Regions from separate parts of the Streptomyces sp. NPDC001156 genome, predicted to be linked through region 1. Evidence: predicted binding sites of a transcription regulator. Region 1 holds the regulator's gene; the other holds the start of a gene.
What was found. Region 1 encodes HspR, which represses chaperone genes until heat shock. Its sites were predicted from a motif close to TTGAGNNNNNNNNNCTCAA; they were not measured.

Region 1 (10,729 bases):
CCGGACCCTGTACCAGCACACGGCCAGGCACAACCCGGAGAAACTGGCGTACGTCGCCCAGCTGGCCGCCGGCAAGGTGGAGTACCGCACCATCGACGAACTGGTCGAACGACTCATCATCTGCGACGAGACCGTCGCCTTCATCCCCACCCGGGACGACCAGCAGGTCGCGCTGGAGCTGCGGCAGCCGGGACTCGTCCGCTATCTGATCAAGGTGTTCGAGTTCATGTGGGACCGGGCGGTCCCGCTGAGTGCGGGCGCCCCCTACGAAACCGCCGCCGGCGGCATCACGAACATCCAGCACTCCATCGCGAAACTCCTCGTGGAGGGCCACGTCGACGAGGCCATCGCCCGTCGGCTGGGCATGAACGTGCGCACCTGCCGCGCCCACATAGCCAAGCTGGCCACGGTGCTGGGCAGCGGCAGCCGGGCCCAACTCGGCTACCTCATAGCGCAGTCGGGGATCCTGAGCCGGGACGAACCGGGCGACGACCGGGCGCAGTGACGCGGCCGCGCCCGCGCGACGGGTCGCGGGCCCGCCAGGGCCGAACCACACCGACCCGGGCGCCGACGCGGAATAGGGAGCCCGCGGGCTCCGGCTCCGGCCCCCAGCCATGGATGTCGAAGTCGCTGCCGAGCGTGGCCGGTTCGGCCTTCGGCGGCCGCACGGGGGCACAACGCCTCGACCAGATACCGCAGCTCGGTCTCCTCATCACCCAACGCCCCGACCAGGACGGGAAGATCAGCCTCACCGCGGTGCCGACACGGCACTACGGCGCAACCCGGTCGGCCACGCGCCCCCGAGAGTCACTCTGCTTCTCGAGTCACCCCGAGGATGCCCGCGAGGAGGCATCACCGCCGCCGCTCGGCAGCGGGCGCCCGGCGCACCCCGTATCGCTCACAGGTCGGCCGGGGATTCCCGAACGGCGGGAGCGGTGACCGGGAGCAGTTCCGTGGCGCGCACGGGGCCGTCCAGGCCCGCCTGGGCGATACGGACCCCGAGCTGCGTCCGGCTCGCCGCGCCCAGGGTCTCCGAGAGCCGGGCGATGTGCGCGCGGCAGGTGCGGACGCTGATGCCCAGACGTTCGGCGACCACCGCGTCCTGGTGGCCCTCCGCGAGCAGCGCCGCGATCGAGCGCTCCCGGTGCGTGATGCCGTCGATGCCCGTCTCGGGGAGCGGCGAGGTGAGCGGGATCGCGAGGCGCCACAGGCGCTCGAAGACGGTCATCAGGTAGTCGACCAGCGCAGGGTGGCGCAGTTCGAGCGCGATCGTGCGGTCCGCGTTCGCCGGGATGAAGGCGACCTTGCGGTCGAAGAGAATCAGGCGCTCGGGCACCTCGTCGAGGGTGCGCGCCTCGGCCGCGTCACCCATCAGCTCCATGTAGTTGTGCAGGCCCTGGCCGTGCCGGGCGACATGTGTGTACAGGTCGCGCATGCGCACGCCCCTACGGCGCATCTCCATGGCCCGGTGCAGGCCCTCGGAGAGCTCGTCCTCGCGGCGGATACCGCCCGGCTGCACCGTCAGCACCTCGGACGCGCACTGCTCCGTCGCCTCGTCCATGGCGGCGCGGATCCGCGACAGCCCGTCCAGGACCCTGATCGCCACGCCCTCCCCAGGACCCTGCTCGCGGCCGCCGAGCCCTCCGTACCACTCGACCCCGGCCACCGCGGTCCCGAGCCGCGCCTGACTCGCGCTGACCTCCTCGTACACGCCGCGCAGCAGCCGGGTCATGACCTCCTGCGGGGAGGTCGGCACCAGCCAGTCCATGTCGTCGGGGTCCGGGTGCAGCAGCGCGAGTTCCAGCAGGCAGGGCACCGGCTCGGCGTCCGCGCGGGGCAACCGGCCCCGGCGTACGGCCCGGGAGTACACGCGGTTGCCGGCCTCGCAGAGCCGGTCAGCGCCGTGCGGATGCGTCTCCGTCCCATCCCCGGCCATCTTCCACCCCTGGCTCCGACTCCTGGCTCCGGCGTCCTGAGCTGCTCAGCTCACCAGCGACGTCCTCGCACGCGTCCGGACACGGCCGTTTGCACCGTGTCCGCACGCCTTCGCAGCGCAACTATGCGCGGAGCCGCCCGCCTCCGCAACACAGGTCCCGCACCGGAGCGCCCAGGAATGACCTGATGTATCCCTGATCATCCGGGCCTCAGGAACTTTCACTGCAGCAAGCTGACGGAGTCGCGGCAGGCACCGCGGCGCGCGGTCGTGTGCGCTTCCGGAAACCACTGGGGGATCGGCGCGCCGAGTGAGGCACTCGGCGTCCGGGCATGGCAGACATGTTCAACGTTCACACGTTGGCCGACGCGTGGTGGGTGGCCGAGGGGACGGCGGGAGGACCGCCGGGAGCGCCGGTGGAGTTCACCCGGGCGATGTGAGAACGCCCGGGCCGCCGGTGGGCGGACGACGGCGCCCGCCCACCGCGTGGGTCACTTGATGCCGTTGGCGTCGCAGTACGTCTTGTACTTGGGGGTGCAGATCTCCTGGACGGTGTAGATGCTGTCCTGGATCACCGTGTCCTTGATGTTGTCCTTGGTGAGCGCGACCACCGGCACCAGCATCGACGGGATCTGCTTCTGCGTCGGGCTGTCGACCTTGTCGCGGGTCAGCGCGTCGAACTCGATCGAGCGGCCCTGGACCTTGGACACCGCCATCTCCGCGGCGTTGTTGGCCTCTTCGGGGTACGACTTGTACACGCTCATGTACTGCTCGCCCGAAAGGATCCGCTGCACTGCGTCCAGCGCCGCGTCCTGTCCGGTCACCGGCGGGATCTTCGTGGCGCCGGCCTCCTTCAGCGCGTCGATGATGGCGCCCGCCATGCCGTCGTTCGCGGAGTAGACACCGGCGATGTTGCTCAGCCCGATGGCCCGGATCGCCCCCTGCATGTTCGCCTTGGCGTTCTCCGGCTTCCAGTCCTTGGTGTCGAACGACTTGGCGAGGTTCACCTTGCCGGAGAGCTCGCTGAGCGCGCCCTTCTTGAACTGGGCCGCGTTCGGGTCGGTGGGCGAGCCGTTCATCATGACGATCTTGCTGTTGGAGGCGTTGGCGCCGAGCTTGTCGACGAGGGCGCGCCCCTGCACCTGGCCGACCAGCTCGTTGTCGAAGGAGATGTACGCATCGATCGGGCCCTGCGCGAGCCGGTCGTAGGCGATGACCGGAATGCCCGCGTCCTTCGCCTTCTGTACACCGGGAGCGATGGCCTTGGCGTCCACCGCGTCCACCAGAAGCACGTCCACCTTGTCGGCGATCATCTGGTCGAGCTGCTGGTTCTGCTTGGCCGCGTCCGCGTCCGCGTTCTCGTAGACGACCTTGCCCTTGTTGTCGGTGAGGGAACGGACCTGCTTCTCGATGATGGGGTAGTCGAACTTGTCGTACCGGGGGTTCTCCTTCTCGGGCAGAAGGAGACCCACTGTGATGTCGTTGCCCTTCTTCGGGGTCGCGGAACTGCTGCCCCCGCCGACTCCGTCGATGACGCCGCATGCGGCGAGCGAGATGGCCGACGCCGCGGCGGCCAGAGCTATCGCGGTACGACGCACAGCGGTCCTACGGGTGGTACGAGCGTTCACATCAGAAGCCTTCCGGGCGTGGGAGCAGCGTTGCGACCCAGGTGGCTGAAAGCCAACGCGGGGACGGCATGCGACGTCAAGAACTACCGGTTAACGAGATGGCAACAGCACCCGGGTGGAAGTCAAGTGAAGACCAAGGCATAACGGTGCGAGGACGGTCCCCAAACCTCCGCGTGATGAAGATTTCACCCGCCACCTGCGGGGATCCGGAAACCGACGTACCGTCAACTTGTTGACCACGGCGTGCGGTTCACCACCCCACCGCAAACGTGATCTACCTCACGTTCCGTCGGCCGAGTCACCGCCTGCCGCAGTCGCCGTGCGCCAGGAGGAGTCGAACGCGCATCCCCCGGGCCGCATACGGCAGTTCGCCATCAACAGCACGTTTCCGGGCAGATCGAAGAAGACGGACCACTGCCGCGCGATCGAAACGGAAGCCGCGAAGGCCGTGAGGCCCTCGGCCCACGGCATCCGGGACCGGCTCCTGGCTCCGGCTTCTGGCTCCTGCCGCACGCGAAGGGGCGGCACCGGAAGAGTTCCGGTGCCGCCCCTTCGGCATGACCTCAGTCGGACTGCTGCTGCCGCTTGGGCCGCCACACCACCAGCGCGCTGGTCTGCTGCACCTCCTGGTACGGCACCAGGTCACGGCGGTACGAGGCGTGTACCGCGGCCTCGCGCTGGCGCATCGTCGCCGCCGCGCCGTCCAGCGCGGACTGGAGCTCGGCGACGCGGGCCTGGAGCGCGACGACCTGGTTCTCCAGTTCGATGATGCGCTTGATGCCGGCCAGGTTGATGCCCTCGTCCTGCGACAACTGCTGCACCTGACGGAGCAGTTCGATGTCGCGGGCCGAGTAGCGCCGGCCCCGGCCGGCCGTACGGTCGGGGGACACGAGTCCCAGGCGGTCGTACTGGCGCAGCGTCTGCGGGTGCAGTCCGGAGAGCTGGGCCGCCACCGAGATGACGTAGACCGGGCTGTCCTCGGTCAGTTCGTACGGGTTGCGTCGACGGCCGTCCATCTCGTCATGCTCCCTTCGCCGCCTGGAACAGCTCCGCCCGCGGATCCTCGCCCGCGGTCGCCTCGCGATACGCCTCAAGCGCGTCACGAGCCTTCCCCGACAGGTCCTTCGGGACACTCACCTCGACGGTGACCAGCAGATCGCCGCGGGTGCCGTCCTTGCGGACCGCGCCCTTGCCACGGGCGCGCATGGTGCGCCCGTTGGGCGTGCCCGGGGGCAGCTTCAGCGTCACCGGGGGCCCGCCGAGGGTGGGCACCCGGATGTCGGCGCCGAGCGTCGCCTCCGCGAATGTCACGGGCACGGTCACCGTCAGGTTGTCGCCCTTACGGCCGAAGACGGGGTGCGCGTCCACGTGCACGACGACGTACAGATCGCCGGCCGGGCCGCCCCGCTCGCCGGGACCGCCCTTGCCGCGCAGCCGGATGCGCTGCCCGTCCGTGACGCCCGCCGGGATGCGGACCTGCATCGTCCGGGACGACTTCGCCCGGCCGCTGCCCTTGCACTCCAGGCAGGGGTGCTCGGCGATGAGTCCGCGGCCCTTGCAGTCCGGGCAGGGGTCGGTCAGCGAGAAGCCGCCGCCGGAGCCGCGCGCCACCTGGCCGGTGCCGACGCAGGTCGGGCACACACGCGGTGTGCCGTTCTTGTCGCCGGTTCCCGAACAGGCCTTGCACGGCGCCTGCGAGGACATGCGCAGCGGTACCGTCGCGCCGTCCACCGCCTCCATGAAGCTCAGCGTGACCTCGGACTCGATGTCCTGGCCGCGCCTCGGCTGCGTACGCGTGCCCGCGCCGCCGCCGCGGTTGAACAGGCCCCCGAAGACGTCACCGATGCCGCCGCCGAAGTTCCCTCCGCCGGCGCTCCCCTGGCCGCCGAAGAGGTCGCCGAGGTCGAAGTTGAACGAGCCGCCCGCTCCGGGACCGGGGCGGAAGCCGCCGTTCCCGAAGAGGGTGCGGGCCTCGTCGTACTCCTTGCGCTTCTTGGGGTCGCCGAGGACGTCGTTCGCCTCGGAGATCTCCTTGAAACGTTCCTCCGCCTTGGCGTTGCCCTTGTTGGCGTCCGGGTGGAACTCGCGGGCGAGCTTCCGGTACGCCTTCTTGATCTCGGCCTCAGTGGCGTCCTTGGGGACGCCGAGGACCTTGTAGTAGTCCTTCTCGATGAAGTCCTTGGTGCTCATCCCCGACGTCCCTCCTTCCCTACGCCGTATGGGTGTACGTCAGCCCTCGTCCGGGCCACCGCTCTCCTTGTCGTCGCCCGCCTCGCCCGTCTCCTCGGCCTTGACCGTCTGCGCCCCCGGCTGCGGCTCGGCGACGGCCACCCGCGCGGGGCGGATGGTGCGCTCGCCGAAGCGATACCCGGGCTGCAGAATCGCCACGCACGTCGTCTCCGTGACGTCCGGCGCGTACGAGTGCATCAGGGCCTCGTGGATCGTCGGGTCGAAGGGCTCGCCCTCCTTGCCGAACTGCTGCAGACCCATCTTCGCCGCGACGGTCTCCAGCGACTCGGCGACGGACTTGAATCCGCCGACGAGCTCGCCGTGGTCCCGCGCGCGGCCGATGTCGTCGAGCACCGGCAGGAGCTCGGTCAGGAGGTTCGCGATGGCGATCTCCTTGACCGTGATCCGGTCGCGCTCGACGCGGCGACGGTAGTTCTGGTACTCGGCCTGGAGGCGCTGGAGGTCCAGGGTGCGCTCGTTGAGCGCAGTGCGCACCTGGTCCAGCTGTGCCATCAGACCGGCGGTCTGTGCGTTCGCGTCCCCTGCCGGGGCCGCCGCCTCCTTCGGAGAGGAAGAGGCGGCCTGCGGCTCGGCGTCATCAGGGGTGGCGCCGGAGGGGACGTCGGGCTTCTCCTCGAAGCCCGGGGTCTCCTCCGTCACGCGGCACCGTCCTTACGGTCCTCGTCGACGATCTCGGCGTCGACGACATCGTCGTCGGCCTTCGCCTGGCCGGCACCGGCGTCACCGGCACCGCCCGCGGCCTGGGCGTCGGCGTACATGGCCTGGCCGAGCTTCTGGGAGACGGCCGCGACCTTCTCCGTGGCGCTGCGGATCTCGGCCGTGTCCTCGCCCTTGAGCGTCTCCTTCAGCTCGGCGACGGCGGCCTCGACCTCGGTCTTGATCTCGCCCGGGACCTTGTCCTCGTTGTCCTTGAGGAACTTCTCCGTCTGGTAGACGAGCTGCTCGCCCTGGTTGCGGGTCTCGGCGGCCTCGCGGCGGCGGTGGTCCTCCTCCGCGTACTGCTCGGCCTCCTGGCGCATCCGGTCGACCTCGTCCTTCGGCAGCGAGGAGCCGCCGGTGACGGTCATCTTCTGCTCCTTGCCGGTGCCGAGGTCCTTCGCCGTGACGTGCATGATGCCGTTGGCGTCGATGTCGAAGGACACCTCGATCTGCGGGACACCGCGCGGGGCCGGCGGCAGACCGGTCAGCTCGAACATGCCGAGCTTCTTGTTGTACGCCGCGATCTCACGCTCGCCCTGGTAGACCTGGATCTGCACGGACGGCTGGTTGTCCTCGGCCGTGGTGAAGATCTCGGACCGCTTGGTCGGGATCGTGGTGTTGCGCTCGATGAGCTTGGTCATGATGCCGCCCTTGGTCTCGATACCGAGGGACAGCGGGGTGACGTCGAGGAGCAGGACGTCCTTGACCTCGCCCTTGAGGACACCGGCCTGGAGCGAGGCGCCGATGGCGACGACCTCGTCCGGGTTCACGCCCTTGTTGGCCTCCTTGCCACCGGTCAGCTCCTTGACGAGCTCGGCGACGGCGGGCATACGGGTGGAGCCACCCACGAGGACGACGTGGTCGATCTCGCCGATGGAGATGCCGGCGTCCTTGATGACGTTGTGGAACGGCGTCTTGCAGCGCTCGAGCAGGTCGGCCGTCAGCTGCTGGAACTGAGCCCGGGTGAGCTTCTCGTCCAGGTGCAGCGGGCCCTCGGCGGACGCGGTGATGTAGGGCAGGTTGATCGAGGTCTCGGTGGACGAGGACAGCTCGATCTTGGCCTTCTCCGCAGCCTCACGCAGGCGCTGGAGGGCCATCTTGTCCTTGCCGAGGTCGACGCCGTGGCCGGCGGCGAACTGCTTGACCAGGTAGTCGACGATGCGCTGGTCCCAGTCGTCACCACCGAGGTGGTTGTCACCGTTGGTGGCCTTCACCTCGACGACGCCGTCGCCGATCTCCAGGAGGGACACGTCGAAGGTGCCGCCACCGAGGTCGAAGACGAGGATGGTCTGGTCGTCCTTGTCGAGGCCGTAGGCGAGGGCGGCCGCGGTCGGCTCGTTGACGATGCGCAGGACGTTGAGGCCCGCGATCTCACCGGCCTCCTTGGTGGCCTGCCGCTCGGAGTCGTTGAAGTAGGCCGGGACGGTGATGACCGCGTCGGTCACCTTCTCACCCAGGTAAGCCTCCGCGTCCCGCTTCAGCTTCTGCAGGATGAACGCGGAGATCTGCTGCGGGTTGAAGTCCTTGCCGTCGAGCTGGATCTTCCAGTCCGTGCCCATGTGGCGCTTCACGGAGCGGATGGTCCGGTCCACGTTGGTGACCGCCTGACGCTTGGCCACCTCTCCGACGAGCACCTCACCGTTCTTGGCGAAGGCGACGACGGACGGCGTGGTCCTGGCACCCTCGGCGTTGGTGATGACGGTGGGCTCGCCGCCTTCCAGAACGCTGACGACGGAGTTAGTCGTGCCCAGGTCGATGCCGACCGCACGTGCCATTTCGATTCCTCCAGCTGACTTGAGTGGAACAGGCTCAAGGATGCACGAGGGTCGTGGCGGCGTCAACAGACCTGAGTCGAACAGACTCAACTTTCGTCCGGCGCCGCTCGGCAACCAGGGAAAACACCCTGCGTGGCGGCCCTCCGGGGACCACGCCAGGGGCCCGGGCACCGCGACCGGCAGGACCGCCGCACGCACCGGGCCCCCGCCCTCAAGCGCTCGCCCCACCACCGCCCAGCAACAGGGCCAGCCGGCTCACCGCCCGGTCGATCTCGCGGGCGCAGTCGTACAGCACATCATGCGGCTGCGCCCAGGGATCGGGGACGTCGTCCTCGGCGGCGGCGACCGGAGCGGTGGCACCTCTACGGGCGGCCGTGGCTGCCACCACTCCATCGAAACCACCCGCAACCCCGAGGTCTTCCCCGTCCAGCATCCCGCCGGACACCGCCCACCCCCCCGCACCGCCAGCACCACTGCCGGCCGCCGCGCGCAGGCCGTCCACGGCACCCGTGGCGATGGAGCCGTCCACGGCGACCGCGGCGTCCCGGGCCCGCGCGCCGTCCACTCCCCCGGCGGCGAGACGGACGAACTCCTTCAGCGTGAAGGAGCGGCGCATCGCCGACGGCGCGAGCCGCACGGCCGCCTCCCGGTGCTCGCGCGCGAGCCCGAGCACCAGAGCCGCCTCAGCGACGAGCTGCGTGGTGAGCGGGCGGGCCGAGAACCCGGATCCGTCCCCGCCCAGCCTCTCCAGCACGGCCCTCGTGGAGTTCTCCATACCGGGCCGGGGCCGCGCCTCGGTGCCCGCGCTCTCCGGCCGCACGGCCGACCCGGGCGGAAGCCGCACGGCCAGCAACCGCTCGGCGAACACCGAGCGGTGCACGTTGCCCGTGCAGACGAACAGGACCCGGGTCATTTCTCGCCCGTGCGCCGCGTCGCCGCGGGCGCGACGGCCTCCTCCCCGGGGGCGGACGCACGAGGTGCGGGCAGCTCGCCGTACCGTCCATAGGCGCCGTAGCGGCCGTAGCCGTAGCGCCCCCCCTTGGGAACAGGAGCCATGCTGAAGACCGTGCCGAGAATGCGGACACCCACGCGCTCCAGCGACTCCGCGGCGGTGCGCACCTGGTCCCGGCTGGTCTTGGCCGCGCGGACGACGAGCAACGCGCCCTGCGTGAGCGAGGCGAGGCCGACGGTGTCGGCGACCGGCAGCAGCGGCGCGGTGTCGACGATCACGACCTCGTAGGTACCGGCCAGCTCGCGCAGCACTTCCTCCATGCGCGCCGAGGCGAGCAGTTCCGTGGGGTTCGGCGGTACGGCGCCGGCGGCGAGCACGGAGAGCCGGCCGGCCTGCTGCATCACCTCCTCGATACGGGCCTGCCCGATGAGCACCGTGGTCAGACCGGCGTCCTCGACGAGGCCGAAGACCGGGGCCACACACGGCCGGCGCAGGTCGCCGTCGACCAGACAGGTGGAGACGCCGGCCTCGGCGAGCGACAGCGCGAGGTTCACGGCGGTGTTGGTCTTGCCCTCGCCCGGCATGGAACTCGTCACCACGATGATCCGGGGCGGGTCGTCGACCTGTGAGAACTGCAGGTTGGTGCGCAGCTTGCGGAAGGCCTCGGCGCGCCTCGAGTGCGCGTCCGCCGTGACGAGCGGCCGCCTGGGGGCGTTCCTGTCGTACGGAATCGTGCCGAGGCCCGGCAGTGCGGTGAACTCGCCGAGCGCTTCGCTCGCCTTGAACGTGGTGTCGAGCGTCTCGCGCAGGGCGACGATCCCGGCACCGAGCAGCAGCCCGCCGAGCACGCCCGCGGCCAGGTTCAGCACCGGGCGGGGCGAGACCGGAGCGGTGGGGGCCACGGCCTCCTGGGTGACGCCAAGGGAGACAGGCGAAGTGCGGCTCCTGGTAGACCTCTCCGAGCCAGCCGCCCGCTTGGGCGTCTCCAGCCGCTCGACGACCGAACTGAACTGTTCCGCAACGGCGTTGGCGATACGCGCCGCCCGTCGCGGCACGGTGTCCTTGACGGTGATGTCGATGAGTACGGTGTTGAGCGGGGCTTGGGCGGTGATCCGGGAGGCCAGCTCCTCCGGCGTGGTGCGCAGTCCCAGTTCCTTCACTACCGGCGCGGTCACCTGACCGGTCGTCACGATCTCGGCGTAGGACTGCACACGCGCCTGCGAGAAGCTCTGACCCTGATTCAGCTGGGCGGTGTCCTCGCCGGTGCGGGTCGCGACGAAGAGCTGGGTCCTGGCTTCATAGACCGGGGTGCTCAAGGTCGTTGCGGCGATCGCCGCCCCGATTGCGAGAACCAGACACACCGCGACGGTCGGCCAGCGTCTGGCAAGGGCCTTCAGGAAAGCGTGGAGATCCAAGCTGTACCCCTCATAGAACCGACGAAATAAGTCGAAATGCCGTCTTACTTCCTGTTTCGCACCGCCGACGATAGGGA
Region 2 (10,729 bases), on a different contig from region 1:
TCCGTGGCGACGGCTCGCCGCTCATGGCGTCGGGGTCTCCAGCGCGTAGCCGACGCCGTGCACGGTACGGATGCGTTCCGCGCCGATCTTCCGCCGCAGGGCCTTGATGTGGCTGTCCACGGTGCGGGTGCCGGAGGCGTCGGCCCAGTCCCAGACCTCCGCGAGCAGCTGCTCGCGGGACAGGACCGCGCGCGGGGTGTTCGCCAGGCACACGAGCAGGTCGAACTCGGTGGGCGTGAGGTGGACGTCCTCGCTGCGCACCCGGACCCGGCGCTGTGCGTGGTCGATCTCCAGTTCGCCGAGGCGCAGGATGCCGGTGCGCGGGGTGGCGGCGGCCAGTGCGGCCCGCTCGACCCGGCGCAGCAGCACGTGCACGCGCGCCGCCAGTTCCCGCATCGAGAACGGCTTGGTCATGTAGTCGTCGGCGCCGACGCCGAGCCCGACCAGCATGTCCGTCTCGTCGTCGCGCGCGGTGAGCATCAGCACCGGTACCGGGCGCTGTGCCTGCACGCGGCGGCAGACTTCCAGGCCGTCGAAGCCCGGCAGCATGATGTCGAGAATCAGCAGGTCGGGCTGCCAGGCCTCGGCCGTGTCGACCGCTGCCGGGCCGTCGCCGGCCGTTTGCACGAGGAATCCCTCGGCGCGCAGGCGGGCGGCGATGGCGTCCTGGATGGTCTGGTCGTCCTCGACCACCAGAACCCGCCGCTGCGCGCCCGGGGTCGCCGTCGTGCCGTTGTGTGCGGTGTGTGTCTGCTCCATCGCCCGCCCCTGGGGTTGCTTTCCGGAATCCGTGGGGTGATCCCATGACTGCGTTTGACGCTTGAATGATCCGCGTCAGGGATGCAGCGTACGGGGAGTTACCGCCGGTCGGCTATCCAGGTCTGACAGCAAGATGCACGACGTCCGGAACGCCCCGGGCAACCGGGACCTCTTCGGTACGGACCTGCTGGAACCCGGCATTCCAGAGGGTTCCTTCAAATTCCGGAGAGGGCTGTGCCGACCATACCGCCAGTACTCCTCCGGGCCTCAACAGGCGTGCGCAGCTTGCCAGTCCTGCCGTCGAGTACAGGCTTTCGTTGTCCTCCGTGACGGTCCAGCCGGGCCCGTTGTCGATGTCGAGGCATAGTGCGTCGTACGTGTCCGACGTCTCATTGACGTAAGCGACGAGATCCGTTGCGAGGAGGCGGGTGCGCGGGTCGGCCAGCGCGTCCGCGGTCAGGGCGGACAGCGGGCCGTCGCGGTGCCAGTCGATGACGGCCCGGTCCCGTTCGACGACCGTGATCCCTCCCCAGCGGGTGTCCGCCGCGGCGTGCGCGAGCGAGAAGCCGACGCCGAGTCCGCCGATCAGCACGTGGGGGTGGGGGCGGCAGTCCAGGGCGTCGCGGGCGGCGTCGACGAGCAGTCGCTCCGAGCGCCCGTCGGAGTTGTCCATCAGGAAGCAGCCGTTGGCGATGATCTGCAGCAGTCCGCCCTGGCGCCGCAGCACCACCTCGCCGTAGGGGCCCGAGCGGCGGTCGAGCACTTCTGGGGCGTCGTAGGTGTCGTACGGATGAGCCATGGGTCACATTCTGGTGACGTGATCTGCTGATGACGACTGATTTTGGTCGGGCGGGTAGGCCTTTCCGCGGCTCCGTGCGCCGAACCCGGCGCGCGCTCAGCGTCGTGACCTGGCCCGACCGCCGTTAGGGTGCGAACCTCCGTTCGCGCGGTTGCGCCGGACGTGCGAGGCGTCTGAGAAGTTGCTTTGAAATCGGGACGGTGGTGGCGTCGGTCATAGACAGCGACCCCTGCGACGCCAAGGGTGGTGCGTGACGGAAGGAGCGCCGCGCCTTGGAACGCACGGTCTCGGCGGCTGACGCCACGTTCACGGCCCCGGGGACGGGCGCGCCATTCCTTGACGGCATGCCGCGCCAGCGCACGGCATGCCAGCCGGCCCTTCCGGCCCTCTGCCCGCCCGCGCCGAAGGCGGGCCCGCGTCCCTGGCTGCTCCTGCCGAACCCCGTGGCCACCCCCTTCACCTTCGGGTACGCCGCCGTCCTCGCCGTCACCTCGCTCTTCGCCGCGTACGCCGACCCGGCCCTGGTGCACACCCTGTACCAGCAGTCCAGCACCGACGTCGCCCATCTGGTGCGGACCCCGGTGCCGGTGCTCATCGCCAGCGCGCTGTGGATCGCGGGCGGGATCACCTCGTCGTACACGCTGATCTTCCTGCTCGTGCTGACCGCGCTCGAGCGGCGGATAGGAGGACGGCGCACGGTCGTCGTCTTCCTGCTCGGGCACGTCCTCGCGACCCTGGCCACCGAGCTCCCGGTCGGTCTGTGGGTACTGGTCGGCGAACTGCCCGACAGCTCCCTGCACCGCCTCGACTACGGCATCAGCTTCGGCGTGGCGGCGAGCCTCGGCGCACTGACCGGCCTGCTGCGGCCATGGCTGCGCTGGGCGGTGCTCATCGTGTTCGGCGGCATACTGCTCCAGGACCTCGTCGCGTTCACGGACCCCCTGAGCAACTGGGGCCATCTGATGTCCCTGGCCATCGGGATCGCCATGTGGCCGCTGGTGCGGCGGTGGCGGAAGAGGCCCCAGGAGGCCGCCCCCGCCCGGTAGCCGCTCCCGCCGGTCCGGCGGTTCGGCGGTTCGGTCAGCGCTCCGGCGGTGTCCACACGTAGGGCGTCGTCGTGGTCACCGCCCGAAAGCCCAGACGGCGCAGGATCGGGGCGCTGTCGTCGGAGGCGTCCACCTGGAGGTAGCGGACGCCGCGTTCCGCCGCGACGTCGGCACGCACCGCGACCAGCGCCCGGTAGATCCCCTTGCCCCGCCACCGGGCCAGCGTCGAGCCGCCCCACAGGCTCGCGAACTCGGTCCCCTCGCGGAACACCAGCCAGGCAGCCGAGACGACCTCCCCGTCCGCCTCGGCCACATGAACCGCGATCTCGTCCGGCGCGGCGGCCACCCGGCCGGTCAGGTCGTCCGCGAGCCAGCCGCAGTCCTCCCCCCAGACGGCCGATTCCATGGCGGCGATGCGGCGCATGTCCGCCATGGCCGTGACGCGGCGCAGCGTGACGCCCTCCGGGAGGACCGGGTGCCGTACCGCCAGGTCCGCGGTGGGCCCGATGACCACCGTCTCCTGGTCCTCGGGCACGAAGCCGGCGGCGCGCAGCCGGTCCACGAGGTCGGCCGGGGTGTCGTGCCCGCGCGTCTTCCACTCCACCGCCTCGCCGCGGGCGGCGAAGTAGTCGCGCTGCCGGACGATCAGCCGGTCGAGCTCGGCCCCGTACACCCCGAGGTCGCGAGGCCCGCTGACGAGCCCACGGAACTGGCCGACGATCCGCAGCAGCGGGCCGTCGTACTCGTGGGCGACTCCGGCGGGCGGGCTCGGCGGGGCACCGCGCATCTGGTCGTCGTAGGCGGCGAGAAGGATCTCCGATTCCGTCATGAGCAGACCGTACGGCGGGCGGCAGGCGGCGGGGCGACTGCCGGACGGTCGTGCTGCCCGTCGGCGCGCGGGCATGACGGCCGTTCGGCCGGGAAGCCTTGCGCTCCCGAGGGCGTTGGGACGACATCGGAATCGCTTCCCACCCGGCCTGACGTGCCGTCAACGAAGGCGGCAGGCCTGATCGCTCAGAGCGAACGTCTCCTGGGGAACAATCGAATCCTCATGGACATTGAGTCCGTGTAGCTCAACTTGACTGCCGAAGGGGAGATCATGGCTGCTGAGTCCACGGCGTTCACACCGCTCGCTTTGCCCGTGCTGCCGCTCGACGGCGAGGTCGTGCTGCCCGGCATGGTGGTTCCGCTGGACCTGAGTGATTCCGAGGTGCGCGCTGCGGTCGAGGCTGCCCAGGCCGCCGCCCGGTCGGAGCCCGGAAAGCCCAGGGTTCTGCTGGTTCCTCGCATTGACGGGACGTACGCGGGCACGGGTGTGCTCGGCACGGTCGAGCAGGTCGGCCGGCTGGCCGACGGCGACCCGGGCGCCCTGATCCGCGGCCGCGGCCGTGTGCAGATCGGCGCCGGGACCACCGGGCCGGGTGCGGCGCTGTGGGTCGAGGGCACGAGGATCGACGAGACCGTTCCCGACCCCTTGCCCGGCCACGTCGCCGAACTGGTCAAGGAGTACAAGGCCCTCGCCACCAGCTGGCTGAAGAAGCGCGGTGCCTGGCAGGTCGTGGACCGTGTCCAGGCGATCGACGACGTCTCCGCGCTCGCCGACAACTCCGGCTACTCGCCGTTCCTGACCACCGAACAGAAGGTGGCGCTGCTGGAGACCGCCGACCCGGTGGCCCGGCTCAAGCTCGCCACTGAGCAACTGCGCGAGCACCTCGCCGAGCAGGACGTGGCCGAGTCCATCGCCAAGGACGTCCAGGAGGGCGTCGACAAGCAGCAGCGCGAGTTCCTGCTGCGCCGTCAGCTGGAGGCCGTCCGCAAGGAGCTGCGCGAGCTGAACGGCGACGCGAAGGAGGGCGAGGAGTCCGACGACTACCGGGCCCGGGTCGAGGCCGCCGACCTGCCGGAGAAGGTCCGCGAGGCCGCGCTCAAGGAGGTCGACAAGCTGGAGCGGTCCAGCGACCAGTCGCCCGAGGGGTCGTGGATCCGCACCTGGCTGGACACGGTGCTGGAGCTGCCGTGGAACGAGCGCACCGAGGACGCATACGACATCCTCGGCGCCAAGGCCGTCCTGGACGCCGAGCACTCGGGCCTCGAGGACGTGAAGGAGCGGATCACGGAGTACCTGGCGGTGCGCAAGCGGCGCGCCGACCGCGGCCTGGGGGTCGTGGGCGGGCGGCGCGGAGGTGCCGTTCTCGCTCTGGTCGGGCCGCCCGGTGTGGGCAAGACGAGCCTCGGCGAGTCGGTGGCGCACGCCATGGGCCGCAAGTTCGTGCGGGTCGCGCTCGGCGGCGTACGCGACGAAGCCGAGATCCGCGGTCACCGGCGTACCTACGTCGGCGCCCTGCCCGGCCGTATCGTCCGCGCCATCAAGGAGGCCGGCTCGATGAACCCGGTCGTCCTGCTCGACGAGATCGACAAGGTGGGCTCGGACTTCCGGGGCGACCCGGCGGCCGCCCTGCTGGAGGTCCTCGACCCGGCCCAGAACCACACTTTCCGCGACCACTACCTCGAGGTCGAACTCGACCTGTCCGACGTGGTCTTCCTCGCGACGGCGAACGTCCTCGAAGCCATCCCGGAGGCCCTGCTCGACCGTATGGAGCTGGTCCGCCTCGACGGCTACACCGAGGACGAGAAGGTCGTCATCGCCCGCGACCACCTGCTTCCGCGCCAGCTGGAGCGGGCAGGTCTGAACAAGGACGAGGTCGCGCTCGACGAGGGCGCGCTGCGCAAGCTCGCCGGCGAGTACACCCGGGAGGCGGGCGTACGGAACCTGGAGCGGTCGATCGCACGGCTGCTGCGCAAGGTCGCGGCCCAGCACGAACTGGGCGAGAAGGAGCTGCCCTTCACCGTCCGCGACGAGGATCTGCGCGGCCTGATCGGGCGTCCGCACCACGTGCCCGAGTCCGCCCAGGACCCGGCCGAGCGGCGCACGGCGGTCCCCGGCGTGGCGACCGGACTCGCGGTCACCGGCGCCGGTGGTGACGTCCTCTATGTGGAGGCGTCGCTGGCCGATCCGGAGACGGGTGCGGCAGGCCTGACGCTGACCGGCCAGCTCGGCGACGTGATGAAGGAGTCGGCGCAGATCGCGCTGAGCTTCCTGCGCTCACACGGTGCCGAACTGGAGCTGCCGGTCGGCGACCTGAAGGACCGGGGTGTGCACATCCACTTCCCGGCGGGCGCGGTCCCCAAGGACGGGCCGAGCGCGGGCGTCACGATGACGACCGCACTCGCCTCGCTGCTGTCCGGCCGCCTGGTGCGTACGGACGTGGCGATGACGGGCGAGGTCTCGCTCACCGGCCGTGTCCTGCCCATCGGAGGGGTGAAGCAGAAGCTGCTCGCCGCCCACCGGGCGGGTGTGAAGACCGTCGTCATCCCGAAGCGCAACGAGCCCGACCTGGACGACGTGCCGGCGGAGGTGCTGGACAAGCTCGACGTGCACGCCGTCACCGACGTCCGCCAGGTCCTCGAGCTGGCGCTCGCGCCGGCCACGAACGACGCGGCGCCCGAGGTTCCCGTGGCGGCGTGACGGACGTCGCGGGATGAAAGAAGGCCCGGGCTCCGTGAGGGAGGCCCGGGCCTTCCCGTGCGACCGCACAGGGACGTAGGCCGTCGGCGAGTGCCCGCACTCTGTCGAGCGCGCTGGTGCCGTGCGGGTCCGGGGAGCGATCCCCGGGTCCCGGCCGGGGGTCTGTGGCGCTAGCCGTTGGCGAGTGCCTGGACCCTGTCGAGGGCGCCGTTGAACTTGTCGTGGTCCCCGACCGTCGGTCCGGACGACGTGTATTGCCACATCGCGTAGTACGCCCAGCCGGCCGGCAGCGTGCCCGGGTCGGCGGCGTAGCGGGCGATCCACAGCGGGTCGGCCGAGGCGAAGCCGCCGTAGTTGCCGGTGCACTGGGTCCACCAGTTGGTGGCCGTGTAGATCACGGCGTTCCGGCCGGTACGGGCCCGGTAGGTGTTCAGGAAGTCGGCGATCCAGCTGACCATCGCGCTCGCCGACTTGCCGTAGCAGGCCGCCCCGTACGGGTTCCACTCGATGTCGAGCGTGCCCGGCAGCGTCTTTCCGTCCCCGGACCAGCCGCCGCCGTGGTCGACGAAGTAGTTGGCCTGGGTGGCGCCGCTCGTGGTGTCCGGGGTGGCGAAGTGGTACGCGCCGCGGATCATGCCGATGGTGTACGAGCCGTTGTACTGCTGGGCGAAGTAGGGGTTCGTGTAGTAAGTCCCTTCCGTCGCCTTTGAGTACGCCCAACGCACGCCGCTGTTCCACAGCGTGGACCAGGCGACGTTGCCCTGGTAGCCGGAGACGTCGACGCCTTCCGTCTGGGCGACGAGACCGGGTGCGGGTGTGCCGCCTCGGCCGTCGTGGGCCAGGACGCCCATGCCCATGTACGCGGTGCCACGGGCGGGTGTGCCCGCGGCGTGGGCCGGGAGGGCGGTCAGCAGGGACAGCAGGGCGAGCAGGATTCCGGCCGCGAGCAGGCCGGGCTGCCGGAACGATCCGGGTCTGTGCACGGGCATACGAGCCTCCGGGTGACTCGGTGGGGGAGACGCCCGGGCGGGCCGGGCGCGTGGGGAGTGCCGGTCCCCGGCCGCCGCACAATGGCGTGAGCATGCCAGAGACGCCAACGAAGCTAGGCACGTGGACCCGGGCTGGGAAGAGGGGTCGGAGAACGCCGTTGGTCTAAGCCTGCGAAATACTGGCGGAGCTGCGGCAATGGCGATGCTCGGCGGAAACTTTCAGGAACGGGAAACCGGGGCAGGGGTACTGACGTGCACGAGCATGGAAACGGCGAGGAGCGCGGGGGCGACTCCGGCGTGCCGGAAAGCGGTCTGGAATGCGGCGGCGCGGACCGGGAATTCCTCTCCCTGGAGCGTGAGCTGACGGTGTTCCTGCGACGGGCCAGGGCCAATCAGGGCGAGATGGCCCGAGAGGTCCACCCGGACCTGGAGCCCGCGGCGTACGGCCTGCTCGTGCGCCTGGACGAGTACGGCCGGCAGCGTGCGACGGAGCTCGCGGCCTACATCGGCGTCGGCAAGGCCACCATGTCCCGCCAGTTGCGCGCCCTGGAGGACCTGGGCCTGGTGGCCCGGGAGCCGGACCCGGCGGACGGCCGGGCGTGGCTGGTCCACCTCACCGAGGAGGGCCGCACCCGGGTCGGAAACGTGCGTGAGGCGCGCCGTGCGCTGTACGTGCGGGAACTGTCCCACTGGGACCGGCGCGAAGTGGCCGAACTGGCCCGCCTGCTGAACCAGTTGAACCAGAGCATGGAGAAATAGCCTGCTCGGGGCTGCGCGGACCCCGCACGGCTCCCCGCGAGCCGCTCACAGCTCCACGTGCACCACCGTCGCGTCGTCGTGCGTCTTGCTGCGGCCCAAGTACGCCCGCTCCTCGTGGTCGGCGGCCTCCAGGGTCCGTACGCGCTCTACCAATGCCGCCGCCCCCTCCTTGCGCACGAGCGAGAACAGATCCGTCCAGTCGCCCTTGTGGAACTTCTCCGTCCAGCGGGTCGCGCCGTCCGTCAGGGCCGTGAGCGTGCGTACCGCCGCACGCGGCAGCTCGCCCGTCACCGCGCGGGCGGCGACCGAGGGGTCCGCGGCCGCCGTGAAGAAACCGCTCTCCTTGTTGCGGACCGTCGCGTCCGCGATCGCGTCCGTCGCCAGACTGGCGCGCGGTATGCGGGCGAGGCGGTCGTCCAGGAGAGCGGTGACCGTGCCGTCGGGGGCCTCGATCAGCAGGGCCGAGTCCGACAGGACCAGATACTCCACCGTGGCGTCCGACCAGCGGGCCAGGACCACGGTCGCCTGAGGCGTGCGTGGGTGAGAAAGGTCACAGGTGGAGGCGTGGGTGTCGGCGGTGCGCCGGACGGCGGCCGACAGGATCTCCGCCAGGGTCAGATCCCGGCGGGAAACGGACAGTTCGGTCAGTGCCCCGCCGAGTCGTGTGCTGAACCAGTGGACGGAATGAAGACAGCCGTAGTCGGTCGGCGGCGGAGTCACGCCGTCCAGGACGACCAGCGCCCCACCCTGTCCTGAAGCCGGAAGCGCGAGTGCGGCGAAGTCCTCGTTGGGGCGGGCCGGGTCGCCGGGCTCGGAAATCAGTTCAGTACGCATTCGGCCAGTCTGCACGAGCCCTTCACAAGGTCCACAAGAGGCTGGCAACGGTCGCCGAAAGGGTGCGACCGGCCTGGTCAGGCGCCTGGTTTGGTACGGAATGATCGGCTCCGGTGGAGCGTGGTGGCGAATACTGCCAAAGTGCGCCGCCGACGTCCAACCGGCCCGCCATACGGGGCCCCCGGGCGGGCTCGGGGAACTTGCCCGCCAACTCCCCGCCGATGTTCACTCCTTCGGGTGGCGGGTCAGGCGAAGCGAGACCTCTGCCCACCGGCACTGGGAGGGTCGAAAACCGTCGTACCGGGTCGACGCCCCAGTAGACGGACCGTCACCCGGGCCCATGGGTTAACGAGTCAGGAATGCGAGCACCGGTGCAGATGAAGCGGCCTCGGCGCACAGGCAAGCAGACGACCCCCGAACGGAACGCCTCGTCCGGGTCCACGGGCAATGGCCGTCCCGCCCATGTGCGCAACCGACTGATTGTCGCCGTCGCCGTGGTCGCCGCGGCGATCGCCGGCGCCGGGGCGCCGAGCGTCATCGCGGCCTCGGGACAGCTGGGCGACTCCCAGAGCCTCGTGACGCTCACCGAGCAGACGCAGGACGCGCTCGTCCTCGCCCACTCGCTGGCCGACGAGCGCGACGCGGTCACCTCATGGGTGGCCGCCGGGCGCCCCAAGTCCACGACGCCCGCAGAGCAGCGCAGCGCCGGCGTCGACCGCGAGATCGAGGACCTGCGCGCCGATCCGGACCTCCCGGCGGCGCTGCGCAAGGACCTCGACGACGTGGGCTCCGTACGCAGGGCAGCGCTCGTCGGCAAGAGCAGCGCCCTCGAGGCGCACCAGGCGTACTCCGCCGCCATCACCGAGCTGCACGCCCTCGCCGACCAGCTGGCCGGGAAGATCCCGCCGCGCGCGGGCTCCGGCGCCTACGCGCTCGCCGAGCTCGACAGCGCGGTGCAGCAGGCGGCCGCCGCCCGAGGACTGCTCCTCGCGGCCCTGAACATCCCGCGCACCACCCAGACCACGATCGACCCGATCACCGGCCTGCCGACGACCACCACCAGTTCCTCGGACGCCGACACCAAGCAGCGCGACGCGCTCACCGCCGCCGCACAGCAGGCCGCCGTGCGTTCCGACGCGGCCGTCGCCGACTTCCACGACACGGCACCCACCGCGGCCCGGAACTCGTACGACTCCACGGTCAACGGCCCCGAGGTCACCTCCGCCGAGCAGTACCTCAAGGCCCTCACCGACCAGCCCACCCTCTCCGACAGCGACCTCGGTCTCAGCTCCAAGAAGGTCGAGGCGGCGCTCTCCGCCCGCGTCGACCTCATGCGGGGCGTCGAGTCCTCGCTCTACGAGGGCCGCAGCAAGGACCTCGCCCATCTGCGCGACGACGATGTCACCGCGCTGGAGATCCGCATCGCCGTCCTCGGCGCGCTCATGCTCGTCGCCGTCGGCATCGCCACGGGCATGGCGCGCAGCCTCACCCGCCCGCTCGCCGTCCTCCGCATCGGCTCGGCCCGCGTCGCCGCCGACCCGGCCGCCGAGGAACCGATCAAGTTCACGGGGCGCAACGACGAGTTCGCCCAGGTCGTCCGCTCCGTCAACGCCCTGCACGCGCACGCCGTCGCCCTGCAGGAGCGCGTGAACACGCTGGAGGCCGACCGCAAGCACCTGGTCGGCCAGCGCCAGACCATGGCCGACGAACGCTCCCGGCTGCGCAACGAACTCAGCGAGGCCTCAGCGCACCTGGAGCAGGTCCGGCACAGCATCCACTCCACCTTCGTCAACCTCGCCCTGCGCACCCTCGGCCTGGTCGAGCGGCAGCTCGGCGTCATCGAGAGCATGGAGGAGCGCGAGCAGGACCCGGATCGGCTCTCCACGCTCTTCAAGCTCGACCACTTCGCGACGGTCATGCGCCGGCACAGCGAGAACCTCCTGGTCCTGGCCGGCACCGAGCACGTCCAGCAGCACGCCGGACCCGTGCCGCTCGTGGACGTGGTCCGCGCGGCGGT

Region 2: the regulator HspR is predicted to act here: its motif matches at 3,663-3,681, upstream of lon (endopeptidase La).

What each region holds. Positions count from the first base shown of each region.
Region 1 is NZ_JBSFJX010000013.1:77,144-87,872, reverse strand. Features, by position in the region: gene ACWDA7_RS09920 (helix-turn-helix transcriptional regulator) at 1-505, shown strand, start outside; gene ACWDA7_RS09915 (LuxR C-terminal-related transcriptional regulator) at 899-1,936, opposite strand; gene ACWDA7_RS09910 (sugar ABC transporter substrate-binding protein) at 2,425-3,531, opposite strand; gene ACWDA7_RS09905 (hypothetical protein) at 3,841-4,032, opposite strand; gene ACWDA7_RS09900 (heat shock protein transcriptional repressor HspR) at 4,125-4,577, opposite strand; gene dnaJ (molecular chaperone DnaJ) at 4,582-5,751, opposite strand; gene grpE (nucleotide exchange factor GrpE) at 5,791-6,450, opposite strand; gene dnaK (molecular chaperone DnaK) at 6,447-8,285, opposite strand; gene ACWDA7_RS09880 (arsenate-mycothiol transferase ArsC) at 8,497-9,198, opposite strand; gene ACWDA7_RS09875 (polysaccharide biosynthesis tyrosine autokinase) at 9,195-10,652, opposite strand.
Region 2 is NZ_JBSFJX010000042.1:21,369-32,097, reverse strand. Features, by position in the region: gene ACWDA7_RS21290 (HAMP domain-containing sensor histidine kinase) at 1-25, opposite strand, end outside; gene ACWDA7_RS21285 (response regulator transcription factor) at 22-759, opposite strand; gene ACWDA7_RS21280 (spermine/spermidine synthase domain-containing protein) at 872-1,558, opposite strand; gene ACWDA7_RS21275 (rhomboid-like protein) at 1,831-2,604, shown strand; gene ACWDA7_RS21270 (GNAT family N-acetyltransferase) at 2,639-3,433, opposite strand; gene lon (endopeptidase La) at 3,704-6,130, shown strand; gene ACWDA7_RS21260 (lysozyme) at 6,301-7,119, opposite strand; gene ACWDA7_RS21255 (MarR family transcriptional regulator) at 7,372-7,878, shown strand; gene ACWDA7_RS21250 (protein phosphatase 2C domain-containing protein) at 7,924-8,712, opposite strand; gene ACWDA7_RS21245 (nitrate- and nitrite sensing domain-containing protein) at 9,072-10,729, shown strand, end outside.